2 regions of the Clostridium neuense genome follow, and region 1 is predicted to be linked to the other one. Evidence: predicted binding sites of a transcription regulator. Region 1 holds the regulator's gene; the other holds the start of a gene.

Region 1 (10,880 bases):
AAATCTTCTGATGCTTTCTTTATAGCTTCTGTATCGTCACTATCTTTAATTTTCTTAAGAGCTTCTAATTTTGAATCGATATTAGTTTTATCCTCAGCAGCTACTTTATCTCCAAGATCTTTTAATGTTTTTTCGGTCTGGAAGATCATTTGATCTGCATTATTTTTAACTTCTATTTTTTCCTGCTTTTTCTTATCTTCTTCTGCAAATTTTTCTGCATCCTTTACAGCCTTATCTATTTCTTCATCTGTTAAGTTTGTTGAAGCTGTAATTGTGATATGTGATTCTTTTCCTGTTCCCTTATCTTTAGCAGAAACATTTACTATACCATTTGCATCTATATCAAAGGTTACTTCTATTTGAGGTATTCCTCTTGGAGCTGGTGCTATTCCATCAAGAGTAAATCTTCCAAGGCTCTTATTGTCAGCAGCCATTTTTCTTTCACCCTGTACTATATTAATTTCAACTGATGGCTGATTATCTGCTGCTGTTGAGAATACCTGACTCTTTCTTGTAGGTATTGTAGTGTTTCTAGTTATTAATGGAGTTGCAACTCCTCCTAAAGTTTCTATTCCAAGAGTAAGAGGTGTAACATCAAGAAGAAGTACATCTTTAACATCTCCTGTTAAAACTCCTGCCTGTATTGAAGCTCCAACTGCAACACATTCATCAGGATTAACTCCCTTTGAAGGTTCTTTTCCTGTAAACTGCTTAACTGCCTCTTGAACAGCTGGAATTCTTGTTGAACCACCGACAAGTACTACTTTATCTACTTCATTTATTGAAAGTCCTGCATCGTTAAGTGCTTTCTTCATTGGCTCTATTGTTGCTTGAACTAAATCATGAGTTAATTCATTAAATTTAGCTCTAGTTAAATTCATATCTATATGCTTTGGACCTGTTGCATCTGCAGTTATAAATGGAAGATTTATGTTAGTCTGCATTGAAGATGATAATTCTATTTTTGCTTTTTCAGCAGCTTCTTTTAATCTTTGAAGTGCCATTTTGTCGTTTCTTAAATCTATTCCATTTTCTTTCTTAAACTCTTCTGCAATGTAATCCATTATTTTCTGGTCGAAGTCATCTCCACCTAGACGAGTATTACCATTTGTTGATTTAACTTCAAATACTCCATCTCCAAGTTCAAGTATAGATACATCAAATGTACCACCACCAAGGTCATAAACAAATATCTTCTGGTTTGTATCCATTTTATCAAGACCATATGCAAGTGATGCTGCTGTTGGTTCGTTTATTATTCTTAAAACTTCAAGACCAGCTATTTTTCCTGCATCCTTTGTTGCTTGTCTTTGGCTGTCATTAAAGTATGCTGGAACAGTTATAACTGCTTGAGTAACTGTTTCTCCTAAATAAGCTTCTGCATCAGCCTTTAATTTTTGAAGTATCATTGCTGAAATTTCTTGTGGTGTATAATCTTTTCCATCTATTGATACTTTATGGGATGTTCCCATTTCTCTCTTTATAGATATAATTGTCTTATCAGGGTTTGTTATTGCTTGCCTTTTTGCAACCTGACCTACAAGTCTTTCTCCATTTTTCTGAAATGATACTACTGAAGGAGTAGTTCTTGCACCCTCAGCATTAGCTATAACAACAGGTTCTCCACCTTCCATAACAGCCACACATGAATTTGTTGTTCCTAAATCAATACCTATAACTTTTGACATAATAAAAACCTCCTATATATTATTAGTTTGCTACCTTTACCATACTATGTCTTAATACCTTATCTCCTCTTTTATATCCCTTTTGAAGAACTTCAACTATTTCACTTTCTCCATAGTTTTCATCTTCAATATGCATAACAGCATTGTGGAAATTAGGATCAAATGTACCTTCACCTGGTATTTCCTCAACACCGAGTTTCTCAAGAGCACCTTTAAACTGCCTTATTGTCATATCAATACCTTTTTTTATATCTTCAGCATTTCCATTAGCTGTAGCAGCTCTCTCTAGATTATCTAAAGATGGAAGCATTTCATTTATCACATCACTACATGCATCAGTATATATGCCTTCTTTTTCTTTAGCAGTTCTTTTTCTATAATTTTCATATTCTGCTGTTAGTCTTAAAAGCCTATCTTTAATAGTTCCAAGTTCGTTTGATAACTTTTCATTTTCATCTTTTAATTTAGAATTTAATATTTTCATATCTTCTAACTCTTTCTTTTCAGGAGCTTCTTTCTTTTCTTCTTCTCCCTCTATTTTTTTCTCCTCATTTTCTTGGCTCTCTTTTAAGACTGACTCATCTTCTTCTAAAACTTCATCTTTATTTTCTTGAGCTTTTTTATTATCTTTTTTATTATTTTTCATCAACTTCACCTCTTGCTTTATTCATCATTATCATATAATCTAGTTAAATTATCGTTGATTTGATCAACAACTTCCTTTATAACTCTTATAACATTAGAATAAGGTATCCTTGTAGGTCCAATAACTCCAATAGACCCAAATGGTCTTCCATTCACACCGTATACCGATGAAATTATGCTGCATTCCTTAGCCTCAAAAACATTATTTTCATTTCCTATGCTTATGGTAAATCCATCTGAAGCACCAAAAAGATTTTTAATTATTTCATTGTTTCCTACAAGTGAAAGAAAATCTCTAACCTTTTCAATATCCCTAAACTCAGGATAATTGAATATGTTTGTCGTTCCTTCCATATAAACTCTAGATGAATCTGATTGCTTTAATATAGTGTATATATTTGTAATTATAGACGAGAATATATCTTCATAACCTCGCAAATCATTTTTAAGGTTATTTATTACTTCTAAATTTATCTCTTCTATAGTAAGACCTTTTATTCTTTCATTAATTAAAGCCGTCATTTTCATTAAGTTTTCATCACTAACACTCTTTGATATTCTTATAATACTATCTTTAATAAATCCATTATCAGTTATTATTACGCATAATACACTGTTTGAAGAAACATTAATAAGCTGTATGGATTTTATATAACTTTTATCAGCTGATGAAGCTTTAACTATACATGTAAGCTTAGTCATATCAGAAATTAAGGACATAGCCTGCTTGATAATTTTGTCAACTTCAAAAAGAGCTTCATCAATTATCTTTGCTTTTATTATCATCTCTTCCTCTGGTGATATTCTAGGTACTTTCATAAGCTTATCTACATAAAGTCTATATCCCTTATCAGAAGGTTTTCTTCCTGAAGAAGTGTGAAGTTGTTCTATATAGCCCATATCCTCAAGATCCGCCATTTCATTTCTTATAGTGGCAGAACTTATACCTAAATCATATTTTTTTGCAATAGTTCTTGATCCTACAGGCTCACCAGTGCTTATATAGTCATTTATTATTGCTTGAAGGATTTTAAGTTTTCTTTCCTCCATTTCCATATTCTCACCTCTTTATTAGCACTCACCTTGTTTGAGTGCTAATGACTATGTTTATAAAATAACACCTTGATTTGTATTTGTCAATACATCTTACTTTACGCAAAAATCTCATTTTTAAGCTTATAAGTTAAATATCAAAAATATTTTTATTTTTTGCTTGTTTTTCTCTATTTTTCTTTAAATATCATCATAGAATAAAATCAGACATTATAGAATTAGAAATATGCACTGCTTCTTCTGTTAAAAAAATTTTATCACTTTGAATTTTAATAAGTCCTAAACTTTCATATTTCCTAATTACAGAACCATATATATCAAAAATATTAATATTATATCTATTTTTAAAATCACTTATTCTTATTCCATCGGTCTTCCTGAGTCCTAAAAACATGAACTCTTCCATATTTTCCTCTTTGCAATTTTTATGCTTTTCAATTGATGCATCTAAACCACTTAAAATTTTCTCAATATATCTTTTTACATTATCCTCATTTTTATTCCTTATACCGTTAAAATAAGAATGAGCAGAGGCTCCACAGCCTATATACTCATCCATACTCCAATATATTAAGTTATGCTTGCACTCTTTATTCTCTTTAGAAAAGTTTGATATTTCATACTGTTTATATCCGTTCTTCTTTAAGAACTCCACAGTAAAGTTATACATTTTAACTTCAACTTCTTCTTCTGGAAGCACCAATTTTCCTTCTTCATTCATTTTATAAAATGGAGTTCCTTCTTCAACAATAAGACTGTAGCACGAAATATGCTCTGGTTTTAATATATTTACCGTCTCTAAAGTCTCTTTCCACTGATTAAAGCTCTGCTTTGGAATAGCAAACATTAAATCTATATTTATATTTTCAAATCCAATGTCTCTTGCCATCTCAAAGCCTTTTAAAAACCCACTAAAGTTATGAATTCTTCCCAAACTTTCCAAAAGTTCATCTTGACACGCTTGAAGCCCTATGCTTATCCTATTTGCACCGGCGCTCCTTATGATTTCAAGCTTATCCCTATCAAATGAACCCGGATTACATTCAACTGTAAACTCACAATCTTCATATTTATTAATTTTGCATAAAGTTTCTTTTAAAATTTTCCAGGCTTCCATGGACAAGTAGCTTGGAGTTCCTCCTCCAATAAATATAGTGCTAAATTTTTTACCCTTACACTTGTTTTCCATTTCAATGCACAATGCTCTAGCATAATCAATCATATAATTTTCCATAGAACAATAAGATGGGAAATCACAATACAAGCATTTCCTTTTACAAAAAGGAATGTGTATATATAAACCTAAGTTTTCCATAAATTAATCCACCTTCAGTATGGACATAAATGCTTCCTGAGGAATTTGAACACTTCCAACCTGTCTCATTCTCTTTTTTCCTTCTTTTTGCTTTTCAAGAAGCTTTCTCTTTCTAGAAATATCTCCACCATAGCACTTTGCAAGAACATCTTTTCTCATTGCCTTTACAGTTTCTCTTGCTATAACTTTTCCACCAACTGCCGCTTGAATAGGTATTTCAAACAGCTGCCTTGGTATAATTTCCTTTAATTTTTCAGCTATAGCCCTTCCTTTTCCGTAAGCCCTTTCCTTAGGAACAATCATTGAAAGTGCATCCACTACTTCTCCATTAAGCAGCAAATCCAGCTTTACTAATTCTGTTTTTTCATATCCATTAAGCTCATAATCAAAAGATGCATAGCCCTTTGTTCTTGACTTTAACGCATCAAAAAAATCATATATTATTTCATTTAAAGGAATTATATAATTTAACATAACTCTTGTGGTTTCTATATACTGCATGTCAATAAAGTTGCCTCTTTTATTCTGGCAAAGCTCCATAACAGCTCCAACATAATCAGAAGGAGTAATTATTTGTGCCTTTACAATTGGTTCCTGCATATAATCTATTTCCGTAGTTTCTGGAAGATTAGCAGGATTAGTAATATCTATAAGTTCTCCGTCTGTTTTCTTTATCTTATAAACAACTGATGGCGCTGTAATTATAATATCAAGATTAAATTCCCTTTCTATTCTCTCCTGTATTATTTCCATATGCAAAAGCCCAAGAAAACCGCATCTAAATCCAAAGCCAAGTGCTACAGAAGTTTCTGGTTCAAAATTTAAAGCTGCATCATTTACTCTGAGCTTTTCAAGTGCATCTTTTAATTCTGGATATTTTGCTCCATCTACAGGATATATTCCACTGTATACCATTGGTATAGCAGGTCTATAACCTTCAAGCCTTTCACTTGCTGGGTTATCCGCATCTGTCATGGTATCTCCAACTCTTGCATCTCTTACATTTTTTATGGATGCTGTAACATATCCAACATCTCCTGCTCTTAATTCGTCAACCTTAAGATAATCAGGAATAAAAACACCAACCTCTGTAATTTCATATTCTTTGTTAGTGGCCATAAGCTTAGCTTTTGTTCCAGCTTTTATAACTCCATCAATTACTCTTACATGGCATACTACACCTCTATAGCTGTCATAATATGAATCAAATATAAGTGCCTTTAAAGGTTTATTCTCATCACCATTAGGACATGGTATTTTTTCTACTACAGCTTCAAGTACATCCTGAATATTAAGTCCAGTTTTTGCTGAAATAAGCGGTGCATCCTGAGCCTCTATTCCTATTACATCCTCTATTTCGTTTTTCACCTCATCTGGTCTCGCACTTGGTAAATCTATCTTATTTATAACAGGCACAACTTCTAAGTCGTGGTCTACTGCCATATAACAATTTGCTAAGGTCTGAGCCTGTATTCCTTGAGTAGCATCTACCACAAGTACTGCTCCCTCACAAGCAGCCAAACTCCTTGATACTTCGTAGTTAAAATCTACATGACCTGGAGTATCAATCAAATTAAGAGTATACTCTTCTCCATCGGAGGGTCTTTTATATATGAGCCTTGCAGCCTGTGATTTTATAGTAATACCTCTTTCTCTTTCTATATCCATATTATCAAGAACCTGCTGTTCCATTTCTCTTTCTGTAAGAGTTCCCGTTATCTCTAAAAGCCTATCTGCAAGTGTTGATTTTCCGTGATCTATGTGTGCAACTATACAAAAATTCCTTATATGTTTTTGCCTATTACTCTGCATGCTGCAAATCCCCCTTTAATATTATAATTGCATTTAAAAAACATCCATCTAACTTTTAAATATTATTTTCAAACGTTTATAAATCAAAATAAATTATAGCATATATAGAAGGTTTTTTGTCAACAATAGAAACTTTTACAGTTTGTTCATTGTAGTTTTTAGATTTTTTAAACTATTTTCTATATTTTTATTAAAAGTTGTTTCAAATGCATATGTTTCCTTTTCAATTTCTTTAAACCTTAAGCTTACTTCATTTTCATAATTTAAAAATGCATTATTTATATTTGTAAATTTGTTTTCAAGTGTAAATGTAATTTCATTGTTAATATAAAATTTATAATTCTCAGTTTCTATTCTTGCATCAAAAGGATTGGATCTAAAAAGTATTCTAACTTTAGGAACATAAACTTTTTCAATAACCTCAGAAATCTTATTTTTTTCTTTGCTATTTTCATCTTTATTTTCCAAATAGTCAAGATGCTTTTCCATATCATCTAAATTGTAATCGTTAGTCTTGCTCATTAAATCTTGTTTACTTTTTTTTATATGTAAATCATTGCAATATATATTTCTATTTAGTTGTACATTATTAATGCAAATTGAAACTAGGGTTATGATCACTAATATACTTATAAAAATTACTTTTAACTTTTTTGTCATAAATAAAAAAAGCACCTCCTAATTATAAGGATGCACTTTTTTCAATTTATTATTCATTTTTTTCCATTTAAATACTCTGCAATAATTCTAGCTATATATTTTTGTGTAGCCTTTGCTTCATCTAAAGTATTTACTTGAGAACCTATTTCAATCAAAAATGCATTATTGCTTTTTGCCTGATTAAAATAATTTGTACCATAATCATATGGATATATTCCACTTCCAATACACAGCTGAGGAAAATATTTATTTGTAATTGAAAGAAGTCCGTTAACTAAAGCTATATTTTTACTGTAATGAGGATTCTTCCTTGCCATTACAAACATAAATTTAGCAACGTTTTCTCCATTTATTTTAGCAGTAACAGCATCTTTACTAGGGCTAGAATCCCTATGCATATCAATTATCATTTTAAAGTCACCATATTTCTTTAAATACTTATCTAAGGTTTCTCCAGAACGTGTATAACTTTTAGTATATACTGCATTATGAAGTGTTTTATCGTTTATTGCAGATATTCCATAATTTTGTTCAAGTTCCTTTACAAGTTCATCTCCAACAGCACATACATTATGATCATCATCAAAATCATCTTCATTGTAAGGCTTATAGCTTTCGGTGGTATGGCTATGATATATCAAAACTTCTGGTTTAGATTCATCTAATGTTTTCTTTAGCTTAGGATCGTATGCCGCAGAAGTAGTACTCTTTGAATCACTCGATGTTTTATCTCCTGCTGACTCTTTTGATATATCACTGCTATTTAGGCTAAAATCGCCAGTGTCACCATTATCCTTATTATCATTAAATGCCATTTTACTTTCTGATACGTCACCATTAAAGCAGGATACTTCCTTTGATAGTATTTTTTCAGGATTATATATATCTACTCCAATAAGTGATAATGCCAAGTTCTTTATAGAATAACTATTTTCACTCATATCTTCTTCATCAAAGTTTAAAACTTTGACTGATGGTAGTGCATAATTAATTATTTGAATATAAGCTACATTATTTCTAGAATTCTTCTTATCCGCTCCTGCTTTAACTGTATTAAAAATGCACATAAAAATTAGCAGGTTTATCAAAAGCGTAAATATACTTATTTTTACTATAAGCTTATCTTTATCTCCGTTAATCAATCTTTTATAATACATCACCACATCCCTCCTATATAAAATATACTTGGAAAATGTGATTTTATTACAATAAAATTATATAGCACTCAGCCTATATATTTACTTATCTCCTTAAGTTCAAGTGCTGGCTGAAGTGCAACATTTATTCCCGTTGATATCACTTTAGATAAAACATCTACTACCATATCTACTTCCTTAGGAGTAACCATTAAGTTTCCTATATATGGATCAAGTATCTCGTGTATCATTTTTTCCTTTTCTGATTTATCAATCTCCTTTAGCATATTGTAAAAACCACTACCCTTTGTAGCCGCACCAGTCATCTCTTCTATAACAAGATCTATAGTATCATTAGCCATAGTAGCAGCATCCACTACAGTAGGAACGCCTATAGCCAAAACCGGTATTCCCAATGTTTTTTCGCTTATTTCCATCCTTTTATTTCCTATTCCAGACCCAGGAGATATTCCAGTGTTTCCTATTTGAATGGTTGAATTTACTCTTTCCATCTTTCTTGACGCCAAAGAATCTATGCATATTACGAGATTAGGCTTTATTCTATCAACTATACCTCTTATTATCTCACCTGTTTCCATGCCCGTTATGCCTAAAACTCCTGGAGCAATACCGCATACAGGTCTTATACCTTCATCTATGCTGTCTGGTATGTACTCCTTTAAATGCCTTGTAATCATAATTTTAGAGATAACCCTAGGTCCAAGTGCATCAGGCGTAATGTTCCAATTTCCAAGGCCTACTACTAAAGCTGTCATATCCTCACGAAAATTCGTATTCTTAATAATCTCTAGTATTTCCTTGCCTAATATTTTACCTACTCTATCAATATCTTCTTGTTCATAATTGGTAAGCTTAGGTATATCTAATGTAATATATGTTCCTTTAGGCTTATTTAAACTTCTTTCTCCTTCATCATTTTTTATATCCACTCTTGTAATTTTAACATCATCTTCTGAACTGTTTTCTACTGCAACTCCATCTATAGCACCTTTTTTATTTTCCTTAGAATATATTTCTGTAGCCTCGATAGCAAGGTCAGTTCTAATGCTAATCATATTAAATCCTCCTTAGTTACACATTAATTTATCTTTATTTTTCCTTAATTCACTTATACTATTCTTAAATTGTATAAATTTCACTTGATAAATCTCTCCATTAATGCTATAATGGCTTTTGTTAAACGTTAAATATGGATGTTACTTATACGCAGATTTCCCCAAAGCTGTGTGGTTATATAAAATTTGAGGTGGTGAAAAAATGGCAAATATAAAATCAGCTAAAAAAAGAATAAAAGTAATCGAAACAAAAACTCTTAGAAATAAAATGGTTAAGTCAGCTTTAAAGACTTACATAAAGAAATTCGAAAGTGCTGTTGAAGCTAAAAATGTTGAAGAAGCTACAAAAGCTTATAAAACAGTTTCTGTATCTTTAGATATGGCTGCTTCTAAAGGTATAATTCATAAAAATAAAGCTGCAAGAAAAAAGTCAAGATTAGCTTTTAGATTGAATGCTTTAAACGCATAGAAAAAAACCGGTTTATCCGGTTTTTTATTTTTGATTTTTTATAAGTACTGCTTTTAAACTCATCTCAAAATCGCTATATTAATTATTAAAAGCTCCATTTTAAACTTTGCCTCTCCAGATAAGCTCTTGAGTTCTTTTTCCGTACTTAAACACAGATCAATTGCCTTTACAAGCTTGTTTACACTAAAGTTCTTGCATTGATTCATCATTTTATCACATATGTATATGTTTAATCTCAATTCCTTAGAAAGAGCTTCTTTACTTTTCCCTTTTTCCATGCCTATTCTTAAATTAAGCATTATTCTAAATTGCCTTTCTATCATATATAGTATAACGCTGGCTTTTTCCCCTTTAAACATGATTTCATTTAATATTTCAATGGCCTTTTCTGGTTTTGATTGAGATATAAAATCAACCAGGTTAAATATGTCATTGCTCTCCTTAGGATGGCATAATAATTCTATATCATCATGAGTTATATCCCTATCTTCCGCATAGCAACACAATTTTTCAGCTTCATTAATTATAATATCAATATTATCGTCTACCTTACTGCAAAAAAAACTCAGTTCTGCTTTACCTATGCTCTTACCCTTACTTTCAAAAATTTCCTTAGCTTTTTTTTGAAGTCCCAATCCTTTAAGCTTTGAAAATTCAACTATACAAGCTTTTTTTTCAAAACTTCTTATTTTCTTTGTAATTTTTTCTCTTGGATTATCAAATACATAATACATTATAAAGATACTTTGCTCAGGAATCTTAGTTATATAATCTTCAAGCCTCTTTAATATATCTTCTCCATTTTTATTAAAGTTTTTTGAATTGTCTCCCAAGAAATTTGCCCTATAAACTACCACAACTCTTTTTTCACTCATAAAAGGCACTGTTTCAAGAGCGTTATATATTGAATCAAAATCTACAGTACTTCCGTCAAAAACATCATAGTTTAAACTTATAAAATCATTATTTACAAGCTTATTTGTAATCTTTTTTATATAATCCTTAATGAGCTGTTCATTAAATCCA
Region 2 (10,880 bases), on a different contig from region 1:
GAATCTGGATATTGAAATCCATTAATCCCTAATTTATTTTCTAAAGTTTCTATATTCATAATTATTTGCCCATCCTTTCCATAGTATCTGCTCCAAGTGGATTATTATTTCTAAATGATGCTTTTTGCTTCCCTATCCTTAATTCAATTGCCTCCCCCCATGTCTTGGGAACACCCTTTTTAGTTGTAAACCTATCAATTAGGTTTTCTGGTAGAAGTTCATTAGCATCATGAAGAATTGCTTGTACATCTATTCCTGCCTCTCTTGCTGCAATTACTCTTGTATTATCTATTGTAGTTAGATTACCATCCCTCATTTTAACAACATCAATCGGCGCCCCTCTCCAACCATTTGCTTCCATACTACTAATTATTTCATCTGCACCATTAACTGAACTTTGGCTAAATCTGATTTTATTTGCATTTACTGAAACAGGTTGCCTTACCCAATTAGTATTATTTCCACCACTAATCACAGGCTCTTCTTCAAAATTTTCTAATGCCTCATTTATTCTATCTGCACTACCTAATCCTCTAAACGCTGTTTGATAATCATTTGCAATATCTGCTAAAATATTTTGTTCATCTAGAGACATTGTTGTTAACTGTGCCTCTATTACTTCCTCTCCCTGCGTTTTAGGACTTGCCTTTTCTCCTGTAACTTTCTCCGTAAGCCAATCTGCAAATTTGTCAAAGATATCTTCTTTCGCAGGCTTACTGCTCCAGTCATTATCATCATATTCTTCATTTACTTCTTTTAGTATTTTATCTGTTTCTTTTAATACCTTATCGTCCTCTTTTAATATTTCCTCTGTATCTTCATCCTCATCATCACCAACTTTTTCACCATCATAAAACATTTTAGCATTTTCAGATGCATAGGCAGAACTTGTCCCAGACATTTGAGATATAATGTCAAATTCCATGCCAGTTCTCATTCTTAAATCCATTAATATTCTTAATGTATTGGCCTGTTCTTTTACGTTTCTTTCGGCTTTTTCATATCTATCCATCGAACTACTTATGAATTTCTCTAACTGAACTAATTTCTTTCCTATTTTAATGGATTCATCATATGCATTTTTTAATCTTTGTCCTATATTTCTTCTAGCTTGTATGCTTGCATCAACATTACACATAGATTGAAATATGTCACAAGAAATGCTTGACAATTTAAAATTGTTTTGCCTTAACTCTTCATCACTTCTTCTAATGCTGCTAATATCAATTTCAATTCTAGACAAATTCTACGTCCCCTTCAATTATACTATCTTTTAATATATAAATTAAAATATATATTAAACAAGCTAGTAACTCATTACTAAAACTGTAATTTGTATACTACACTACTATAATTATATTACTCATAGAATCTTTTTTCAAATTTGTATTAATATAATTAAATCTTTCATTAAACTTACAGATGGATTTTAGCAGTTGAAGCGTTTTATATATACCTATGAAAAATATCAAAACCTTAATCAAAGTTAGTTAATATAAATCAAAAGCACTAAAATATGAAATTTTTATTATAGTATCATTTTTTTATATATGTGTATTATTTCTAACTTTTAGCCAGTTTATAAAAAAAGTGCCTATGAAATACTTTCATTCAAAAGTAAATCATAGACACTTTTTTATATATAAATCATTGTGTTAGCTACATATAATTATTGGTGTTACTTACCTTAGGCCTATTCCCATTCGATAGTTGCAGGTGGCTTAGAAGTAACATCATAAACAATTCTGTTTACTCCCTTAACTTCATTAACGATTCTCCTGGACACTTTATCCAAAACTTCATATGGTATTCTTGCCCAATCTGAAGTCATAGCATCTGAAGAAGTTACAGCTCTTAAGGCTATAGTTTCGCAGTAAGTTCTGCCATCACCCATAACTCCAACAGAATGAATGTTTGGAAGGCAAGCGAAGTACTGCCATATTTTTTCTTCAAGACCTGCATTTGCAATTTCTTCTCTGAATATTGCATCTGCTTCTCTTACTATTTCAAGCTTTTCTTCAGTTACTTCACCAAGAACTCTTATTCCAAGTCCCGGCCCTGGAAATGGCTGTCTCCATACAAGTTTATGAGGAATTCCAAGTTCTTCTCCAACAGCTCTTACTTCATCTTTAAATAGTTCTCTTAAAGGTTCTATAAGGCTAAATTGCATATCTTCTGGAAGTCCACCGACATTGTGATGGCTCTTTATAGTTGCTGAAGTAGTTGTTCCGCTTTCAACAACATCTGGGTAAATTGTTCCTTGAACTAAGAAGTCTATTTGTCCAAGCTTATTTGCTTCCTCTTCAAATACTCTTATGAACTCTTCTCCTATTATCTTTCTCTTTCTTTCAGGATCAGAAACTCCTTTTAACTTTCCAAGAAATCTATCTTTAGCATTAACTCTTATAAGGTTCATATCAAACTGTTTTCTAAATATAGACTCAACTTGATCTCCTTCATCTTTTCTAAGAAGTCCGTGGTCAACAAATACACAGGTTAACTGTTTTCCTATAGCTTTGTGTACAAGCACTGCTGCAACAGATGAATCTACACCACCAGAAAGTGCACACAAAACTTTTTTATCTCCAACAATATCCTTTATTTGCTGAATTTTTTCTTCTGCAAAAGAAGACATTGACCAATCAGCTTTAAGCTTACAGATTTTAAATAAGAAGTTTGAGAAAAATTCTTTTCCAAAAGGCGTGTGTAAAACTTCTGGGTGAAATTGAACTCCGTATATATTTTTTTCTTCATTCATCATAGCTGCAACAGGACAAACCTTTGTATGAGCTACAACTTTAAAACCTTCTGGCACCTTTGCAACTGTATCTGTATGACTCATCCAGCAAGTGTTATCTACATCTATGCCATCAAAAAGCTTACAAGCATTGTCAAGTGTTACACCAGCTTTTCCGTATTCTCTAACTTCAGAACTTGTAACCTCTCCCCCAAGAGTATAAGTTACAAGTTGATGTCCATAGCATATTCCAAGTACTGGAACGCCTAAATTAAATATTTCCTTATCAACTCCAGGTGCATCTTCACCATAAACACTGTTTTGTCCGCCTGTAAAGATTATTGCACTTGGATTTTTTGCTTTTATTTTATCAATAGTATAAGTATATGGAACTATTTCACAATAAACATTGTGTTCTCTAACTCTTCTTGCTATAAGCTGATTGTATTGACCTCCGAAGTCAATAACTAGTACCATCTGTCTTTCCACCTTGCTACCTCCTACATTTTAAAATAATTTATTATTGGTTAACGCTATAATTTGGTGCTTCTTTAGTTATAGAGATATCATGTGGATGACTTTCTCTAAGTCCTGCTGAACTTTGAACTACGAAAGTAGCCTTTTCTGCAAGTTCAGGTAAAGTTCTTGAACCAAGGTATCCCATTCCAGATCTTATTCCTCCTAAAAGCTGGAACACTGTGTCAAGTACAGAACCTTTAAATGGGACTCTTCCTTCAACACCTTCTGGAACAAGCTTTTTGTTTCCTTCCTGGAAGTACCTGTCTTTACTACCGCATTTCATAGCTGCAAGAGAACCCATTCCTCTGTATACCTTGTAACTTCTTCCTTGATATATTTCAATTTCTCCTGGAGCTTCTTCGCAGCCTGCAAACATTGAACCCATCATTGTCACTTTGGCACCAGCTGCAAGAGCTTTTACTATATCTCCAGAGTATTTGATTCCACCATCTGCAATTATTGGAATTCCGTATTTATCAGCAACTTCAACAGCGTCCATAACTGCTGTAAGCTGAGGTACTCCAACACCTGCTACAACTCTAGTAGTGCATATTGATCCAGGTCCTATTCCAACCTTAACACAATCTGCTCCTGCTTCTATAAGATCTTTTACAGCTTCTCCTGTTGCAACATTTCCTGCAATAACTTGTAAGTCTGGGTATGCTGCTTTTATCTTTTTAACAGCCTCTAAAACTCCTTGTGAATGTCCATGTGCTGTATCAAGTACTATAACATCAACGCTTGCTTCAACTAAAGCTTTAACTCTATCCATCATATTATTTGTTACTCCAACTGCCGCACCACATAAAAGTCTTCCATGTTCATCTTTTGCTGCATTAGGGAATATTCTGACTTTTTCAATATCTTTTATTGTGATAAGTCCTTTTAACTTAAATTCATCATCTACCAAAGGAAGTTTTTCTATTTTATGCTCTTTTAAAAGATTTTTTGCCTCTTCAAGTGTTGTACCTTCTTTAGCTGTAATTAAATTTTCACTTGTCATAAGCTCGCTTATTTTTTTAGTAAAATCTTCTTCAAATACTATGTCTCTGTTTGTTATGATTCCAACAAGTTTTCCTGCTTTATCTGTTATAGGAACTCCAGATATTCTATATTTGCTCATTACATCAAGTGCATCTTGAATAGAATTATCTGCTGCCAATGAAAACGGATTTGTTATAACTCCATTTTCCTGTCTCTTCACTCTATCAACTTCGCTTGCTTGTTCTTCAATGGTCATGTTCTTATGAATTATTCCTATTCCACCTTCTCTTGCCATTGCTATAGCCATTTTTGATTCTGTAACAGTATCCATTCCAGCACTCATTAGGGGGATATTGAGCTTTATTTTTTTAGTTAAATTAGTTCTTAAATCAACTTCTTTTGGTAAAACTTCAGATTTGTTTGGAACTAGTAACACGTCGTCAAAAGTATAAGCTTGTTTTATAATTCTTCCCATTTATATATAACTTCCTTTCAAAAATAAAATTTTCAACTAAATTTAGTTTGTTCATATAGAAGATAAGCATACTAATTTTCTTTAGGAGTGAAAATTAGCATGCTTTAATGTAAAATAACACGCTCTAATCACTCATAGTCAGAAATTAACGGTTTCTGGTAGATACTCCCTGCCATATTCAGGGTATATATGAGTCTTATTAACTATTTTTATAATATATTTTATTCTCTATTTTATTCATAAATTTGCATTTTGTCAATCATTATCGACACATTTTTGATTAAAAAATTTCTTTTTACTATAATTCCCACTCAAACATTTTACTTAGATTTAACTCAAAATTTATATGTGCTCAATAAAAATGTTGTAATTTTAAAGTATTTAATTAAAATTGGAGATGAGAAAATGAGCACCCTAAGCGAACTAGAAAAAATAATAAAAACGCAAAGTATAAACACCGTATTTCAGCCTATTGTATCACTTAGCACAGGAGATATAATAGGATATGAAGCCTTAAGTAGGGGACCAGAAGACTCTCCCCTGTATATGCCAGAAAAATTATTTGAAGCAGCAGAAATTTACAAAAGAACCTGGGAGCTTGAACTTGCATGTAGAATTAAAGCTATTGAACGCTCTAAAAATATGCCCAATGGTAAATTACTTTTTTTAAATGTAGATCCTAAAATAATTAAGGATAAAAATTTTAAAAAAGGATTAACAAAAGAATTTCTATTAGAAAATAACATATCACCAGAAACTATAATATTTGAAATAACAGAAAAAACAGCTATACTTGATTACAAAAACTTCACTAGTATATTAAATAATTACACAAACCAAGGATATAAGATAGCTATAGATGACACTGGTTCAGGTTATTCTGGGTTAAAAACGATCTCTGAAACAAAACCAAATTATATAAAACTTGATATAGATCTTATACGAAATATAGATTCAGATTCATTTAAGCAATCTTTAATAAAAGCTTTTGTTTCCTTTGCAAAGTCAACAAAAATAAGCTTAATCGTAGAAGGAATAGAGACTAAGGAAGAATTAAAAGCCTTAATTGATTTAGGAGTTGATGCAGGTCAAGGTTTCTTTCTAAAAAAGCCATCTAACAATTTCTTAGAAATCCCCTTTGATGTAAAAAACCTTATCGCAAAATACAATGAATTAAAAACAAATTACATTTATGCATCTATAAATAGAATAGGTGATATTGCTCAAAAATACACTTGTTTTAAAAGTGAGGTTTTAAGTTCTACCATAAAAAATTATTTTTCAACTCATAAAGTTAACGGTGCCTGTATTGTAAAAAATGATATTCCTGTAGGTCTTGTTATGAAGCACACTCTAGATTCAATGCTTGCAACGCAATATGGAATCGTAATATTTTCAAAGCGACCCGTCTCCTTAATAATGGATACAAATGCACTTATAGTTGACTACAATACTGATGTAAATAAAGCCGCAAAGCTAGCAATGGAAAGATCAGATGATAAAATATACGACTATGTTATAGTAACTAAAGAAGGAAAGTATTACGGCATCGTAACAATAAAAAAATTACTTGAGTTTACAATAGCTATAGAAAAGGAATGTGCAAAGGAAATGAATCCTCTTACTGGTCTTCCTGGTAATGCTGTTATTGAAAGAACTATAGGTAAAACATTAATATCAAATAGTGATTATGGAATATTATATTTTGATTTAGATAATTTCAAAGTTTATAATGATACTTACGGCTTTGAAAATGGTGATAAAATACTCTTATTTACAGCAAACCTTATAAAAGATACTATTGATTCTTTGTTCCCTATAAATAGCTTTACAGGACATATAGGAGGAGATGATTTTGTATGTGTTATTGAAACCTCCTATAATAATTGTGAAAACTTAAGTAAGCTTATCATAAGCAAATTTGATGAAAAAGTAATTAACTTCTTTAATGAAGTTGATAAAAAAAATAAATATATAATAGCTTTCGATAGGAAAGGAAATAAGGATATCTTTAATTTGACCTCAATATCTATTGCTGGAGTTTATGGCAACATAAAAAAATTAGGAACAACTAGCAATCTTGCATTATATGTATCAAAAATAAAAAAGAAAAATAAACTTATAAAAAAGAGCAGTTTTATAATTGAAAAATTAAAATAAAAAAATCAAGAGAGCTAAAAACTCTCTTGATTTTTTATTTTAGTACATTCCGTCCATTCCCATTCCAGGTGCTCCTGGAACTCCTGGTGCTGCTTTCTCCTTTTCAGGAATATCAGCTACTGCACATTCAGTTGTAAGGAATGTAGAAGCAACTGAAGCTGCATTCTGAAGTGCTGATCTTGTAACCTTTGTAGGATCAACAATTCCAACCTTTATCATATCAACATATTTTTCACGTAAAGCATCAAAACCAATTCCCTTTTCACTGTTCATGATTTTTTCAATTATAACTGAACCTTCAAGTCCTGCATTTGCAGCTATCTGTCTTACTGGTTCTTCAAGAGCTCTAATTACTATGTTTATACCAAGTTGAGCATCTTGTTCTTCATCAGTCAATTTCTTTACTTCTGGAAGCACATCTATATAAGCAGTACCACCACCAGCGATTATGCCTTCTTCAACAGCTGCCTTTGTAGCTGCAAGAGCATCTTCGATTCTAAGTTTTCTTTCTTTAAGTTCAGTTTCTGAAGCTGCTCCAACTTTGATAACTGCAACTCCACCAGCAAGTTTTGCGAGTCTTTCTTGAAGTTTTTCTCTATCAAAATCTGAAGTTGTTTCTTCTATTTGAGCTCTTATTTGAGCAACTCTATCATGTATTTCATTCTTGTCGCCTTTTCCGTTTACAACTGTAGTGTTTTCTTTTGTTATCTTAACACTCTCAGCTCTACCAAGCATATCAAGAGTAACATCTTTTAAATCTTTTCCAAGTTCTTCTGATATTACTTCTCCACCTGTAAGAATAGCTATATCTCTTAACATTTCTTTTCTTCTATCACCAAAGCCTGGTGCTTTTACAGCAACGCAAGTAAATGTTCCTCTTAATTTATTAACAACTAATGTTGCTAAAGCTTCTCCTTCAACATCATCAGCAATTATTAAAAGTTTCTTTCCTTGCTGAACTATTTGCTCAAGTATTGGAAGAACTTCTTGTATATTTGATATTTTCTTATCTGTAATAAGTATATATGGATCATCAAGTGCAGCTTCCATTTTTTCGCTGTCTGTTACCATGTATGGACTTAAATATCCTCTATCAAACTGCATTCCTTCAACAACATCAAGTTCAGTTCCCATTGTTTTTGATTCTTCAACAGTTATAACACCTTCGTTGCCTACCTTTTCCATTGCATCAGCAATTAATTTCCCTATTTCAGGATCAGCAGCTGATATTGAAGCAACTCTTGCTATGTCTTCTTTACCATTTATAGGTTTTGATATTTTCTTTAATTCTTCAACTGTTAAAGCAACAGCTTTTCTAATTCCATTTCTTATAAGCATTGGATTAGCTCCAGCTGTAACATTCTTTAAACCTTCTCTTATTATTGCTTGTGCAAGAAGTGTTGCTGTAGTAGTACCATCTCCAGCTACATCATTTGTTTTAGTAGCAACTTCTTTTACAAGTTGTGCTCCCATGTTTTCATATGGATCTTCAAGTTCTATTTCTCTTGCAATACTTACACCATCATTTGTTATAAGAGGTGCTCCAAATTTTTTATCTAAAACAACATTTCTTCCTTTTGGTCCAAGAGTAACTTTTACTGTATTAGCAAGTTTATCTACACCTTTTTGCATAGCTCTTCTTGCGTCTTCTCCGTATAATATTTGCTTTGCCATTTTAAAATCCCTCCCGAATTTATAAATAGTTTAAATTGAATTAGTCTTCTACTATTCCTAAAATATCGTCTTGTTTTACAATTAATAATTCTTCACCATCAATTTTTACTTCAGTACCGCTGTATTTTGAGAAAAATACTTTATCTCCTACTTTTACATCCATTTTTACTTCTTTTCCTTCAACGATTCCGCCAGGACCAACTGCTATTACTGCTGCAAGCTGTGGCTTTTCCTTAGCTGCACCAGGTAATACTATTCCGCTTTTAGTAGTCTCCTCTGCTTCTAATCTCTTAATTACAACTCTGTCTCCAAGTGGTCTAACTTTCATTTTTAAGTCCCTCCTTAAAAATTATATTAAAAATTTTATTAACTTTATAATTTTTATTAGCACTCATTAATATTGAGTGCTAACACAATTATTATAATAATTAATAGTGGATATATTGGCAAATACAGTATGACATGCTATTTGGTTAATGTTAGCCATTATAGCAAATTATCATTGATTAAATCTTTTTTTTGTTAATTTTCTCTTTTTAGCTATCAATAGCAAATTGAATAAAAATTTTTCCATTTGTCAATAATTTTTAATACAAACTCTTATGAAAGCGGTGAATAATTTGAAAATAATATTGCCTTTAACTAAAGCATTTTTTTCACTATTATTGACCTTCATAACTATTTTGTTTTTTACAAAAATAACAATGAACTTAAAACCAATTTACTATTATGATGCACTAAATTTAAACATAATAGAAGAGTATAACCTACATATTGAAAAATATACCCCGGACACTGAATATTTAAATTCCATTTCTCTCAAAACAAATTACAATTACATAATAAATTATATACAAAATCCTAGAAAAGAAGTATTTAAACTTCCAACTATACCTTTTTCTTTAAATGGCAAAAGGCATTTCGAGGATGTAAAAAATACAATAACATATAGTGAATATATATTTATATCTTCTATAATATTATTCATACTAGTTTCCCTTATATCAAAAAAAAATTATGTTCTTTTTTGTCTAAAAAGCAGTGGAAAACAACTTATTATAATATCTATTTTTTCATTATTTATTTCATTTTTTGGTTTTAGTGAATTATTTGATTCATTTCACAAAATTATATTTAAAAATGATTATTGGATTTTTGATCCGCAATATGATCCCGTTATACTAATACTTCCTGAAAACTATTTTATGCACTGTGCTGCTGTAATTTTATTTTTTTCATTGCTTGCAGGTATATTATTTTATATAAAAGGGAAGTAACATTTCAACTATCTTTTCGCGATCTTTTTTTTATAATATTTTTCAATATTTTTTCTCCCTTTATAGTTCCTATTATAAATAAAATAGTCATTATAGCAGCAATTACTACAAGAGGGAGAATGTTACCCTCAGTCAGCTTATTCCCAAAATAAGCTGAAATAAATATACCTGGGAGCCTTCCAAGAGTTGAATATATCATAAATTTTTTCCCACTAACTCCAGACGCTCCACACAAATATGCTAATATGTCCTTCGGAAGTCCTGGTATAAGATAAATAAAAAATATTGCAGCTGCTGCATTATCACTTTTTAAAAATTTTCTAAATTTAGATGCATTATTTTGAGCTGTAATTTTTTCTATAAAAGGTTTTCCCAAAAAATTTGAAAGAAAAAAAGCTCCAGCACTTCCTATTGTTATTCCAGCAACAGATATCATGCTTCCATAAAATGTACCAAAAACATACCCGCCTGCAATTTGAACTATTTCACCTGGTATAAAAAAGACAATTACCTGTGCTATTTGCATAACCAAAAAAGCAAGCATGCTGTACTTTCCATATGACAATATGAATCTTTTTACCTTTTCAGTATCTTTCATCATATAAAAATATTTTGAGTAATATACGTAAGCACAGTATGCAAAAAAAGCAAGAAGCATTATTCCACCAATCTGTACTTTATATTTTATAATCTTTTGATATATAATCTTTATTTTATTAGATATGATATTAAAAAAGCCTTTTAAACTCATTAAATTCACTTCCAAGGTTAATATTTAATAACAGATACTATTATATCAAAGGTTTTGTGAAAGCGTAAATGCTAATGGCAATTGTTAACATAAATTTATTTAAATTTTTAAGTAGATCATCTATTTATTTCTCATAAAATTCGTAAAAGTATCGAGATTTTATAGAAATAAATAGTGACTTACTAAAAAAATTATATATTATACCTGTATTTTGTTTTCCCTAGCATAATAAAATAAATACTGCTGTGCAAAACCTGATAGATTTCCAAACCTATTTCTTCCAAAATCTCGTATCTTCTTAAG

Evidence for each region. Region 1 encodes HrcA, which represses chaperone genes, less so after heat shock. Its sites were predicted from a motif close to TGTTAGCACTCNNNNNNNNNGAGTGCTAACA; they were not measured.
Region 2: a site for HrcA is predicted at 8,932-8,962, ahead of ACJDT4_RS21630 (co-chaperone GroES). Genes of this name have one in related genera too.

Annotation. Positions count from the first base shown of each region.
Region 1 covers NZ_JBJIAA010000009.1:143,691-154,570, forward strand. The annotation lists gene dnaK (molecular chaperone DnaK) at 1-1,688, opposite strand, end outside; gene grpE (nucleotide exchange factor GrpE) at 1,711-2,334, opposite strand; gene hrcA (heat-inducible transcriptional repressor HrcA) at 2,352-3,389, opposite strand; gene hemW (radical SAM family heme chaperone HemW) at 3,577-4,701, opposite strand; gene lepA (translation elongation factor 4) at 4,705-6,513, opposite strand; gene ACJDT4_RS12205 (hypothetical protein) at 6,649-7,173, opposite strand; gene ACJDT4_RS12210 (stage II sporulation protein P) at 7,227-8,330, opposite strand; gene gpr (GPR endopeptidase) at 8,399-9,385, opposite strand; gene rpsT (30S ribosomal protein S20) at 9,588-9,854, shown strand; gene holA (DNA polymerase III subunit delta) at 9,914-10,880, opposite strand, start outside.
Region 2 covers NZ_JBJIAA010000024.1:9,270-20,149, reverse strand. The annotation lists gene ACJDT4_RS21660 (SMI1/KNR4 family protein) at 1-59, opposite strand, end outside; gene ACJDT4_RS21655 (hypothetical protein) at 62-1,243, opposite strand; gene guaA (glutamine-hydrolyzing GMP synthase) at 1,694-3,226, opposite strand; gene guaB (IMP dehydrogenase) at 3,258-4,715, opposite strand; purine riboswitch at 4,831-4,928, opposite strand; gene ACJDT4_RS21640 (GGDEF domain-containing protein) at 5,121-6,875, shown strand; gene groL (chaperonin GroEL) at 6,915-8,549, opposite strand; gene ACJDT4_RS21630 (co-chaperone GroES) at 8,590-8,877, opposite strand; gene ACJDT4_RS21625 (TIGR01906 family membrane protein) at 9,170-9,826, shown strand; gene ACJDT4_RS21620 (TVP38/TMEM64 family protein) at 9,831-10,577, opposite strand; gene ACJDT4_RS21615 (DNA-3-methyladenine glycosylase family protein) at 10,776-10,880, opposite strand, start outside.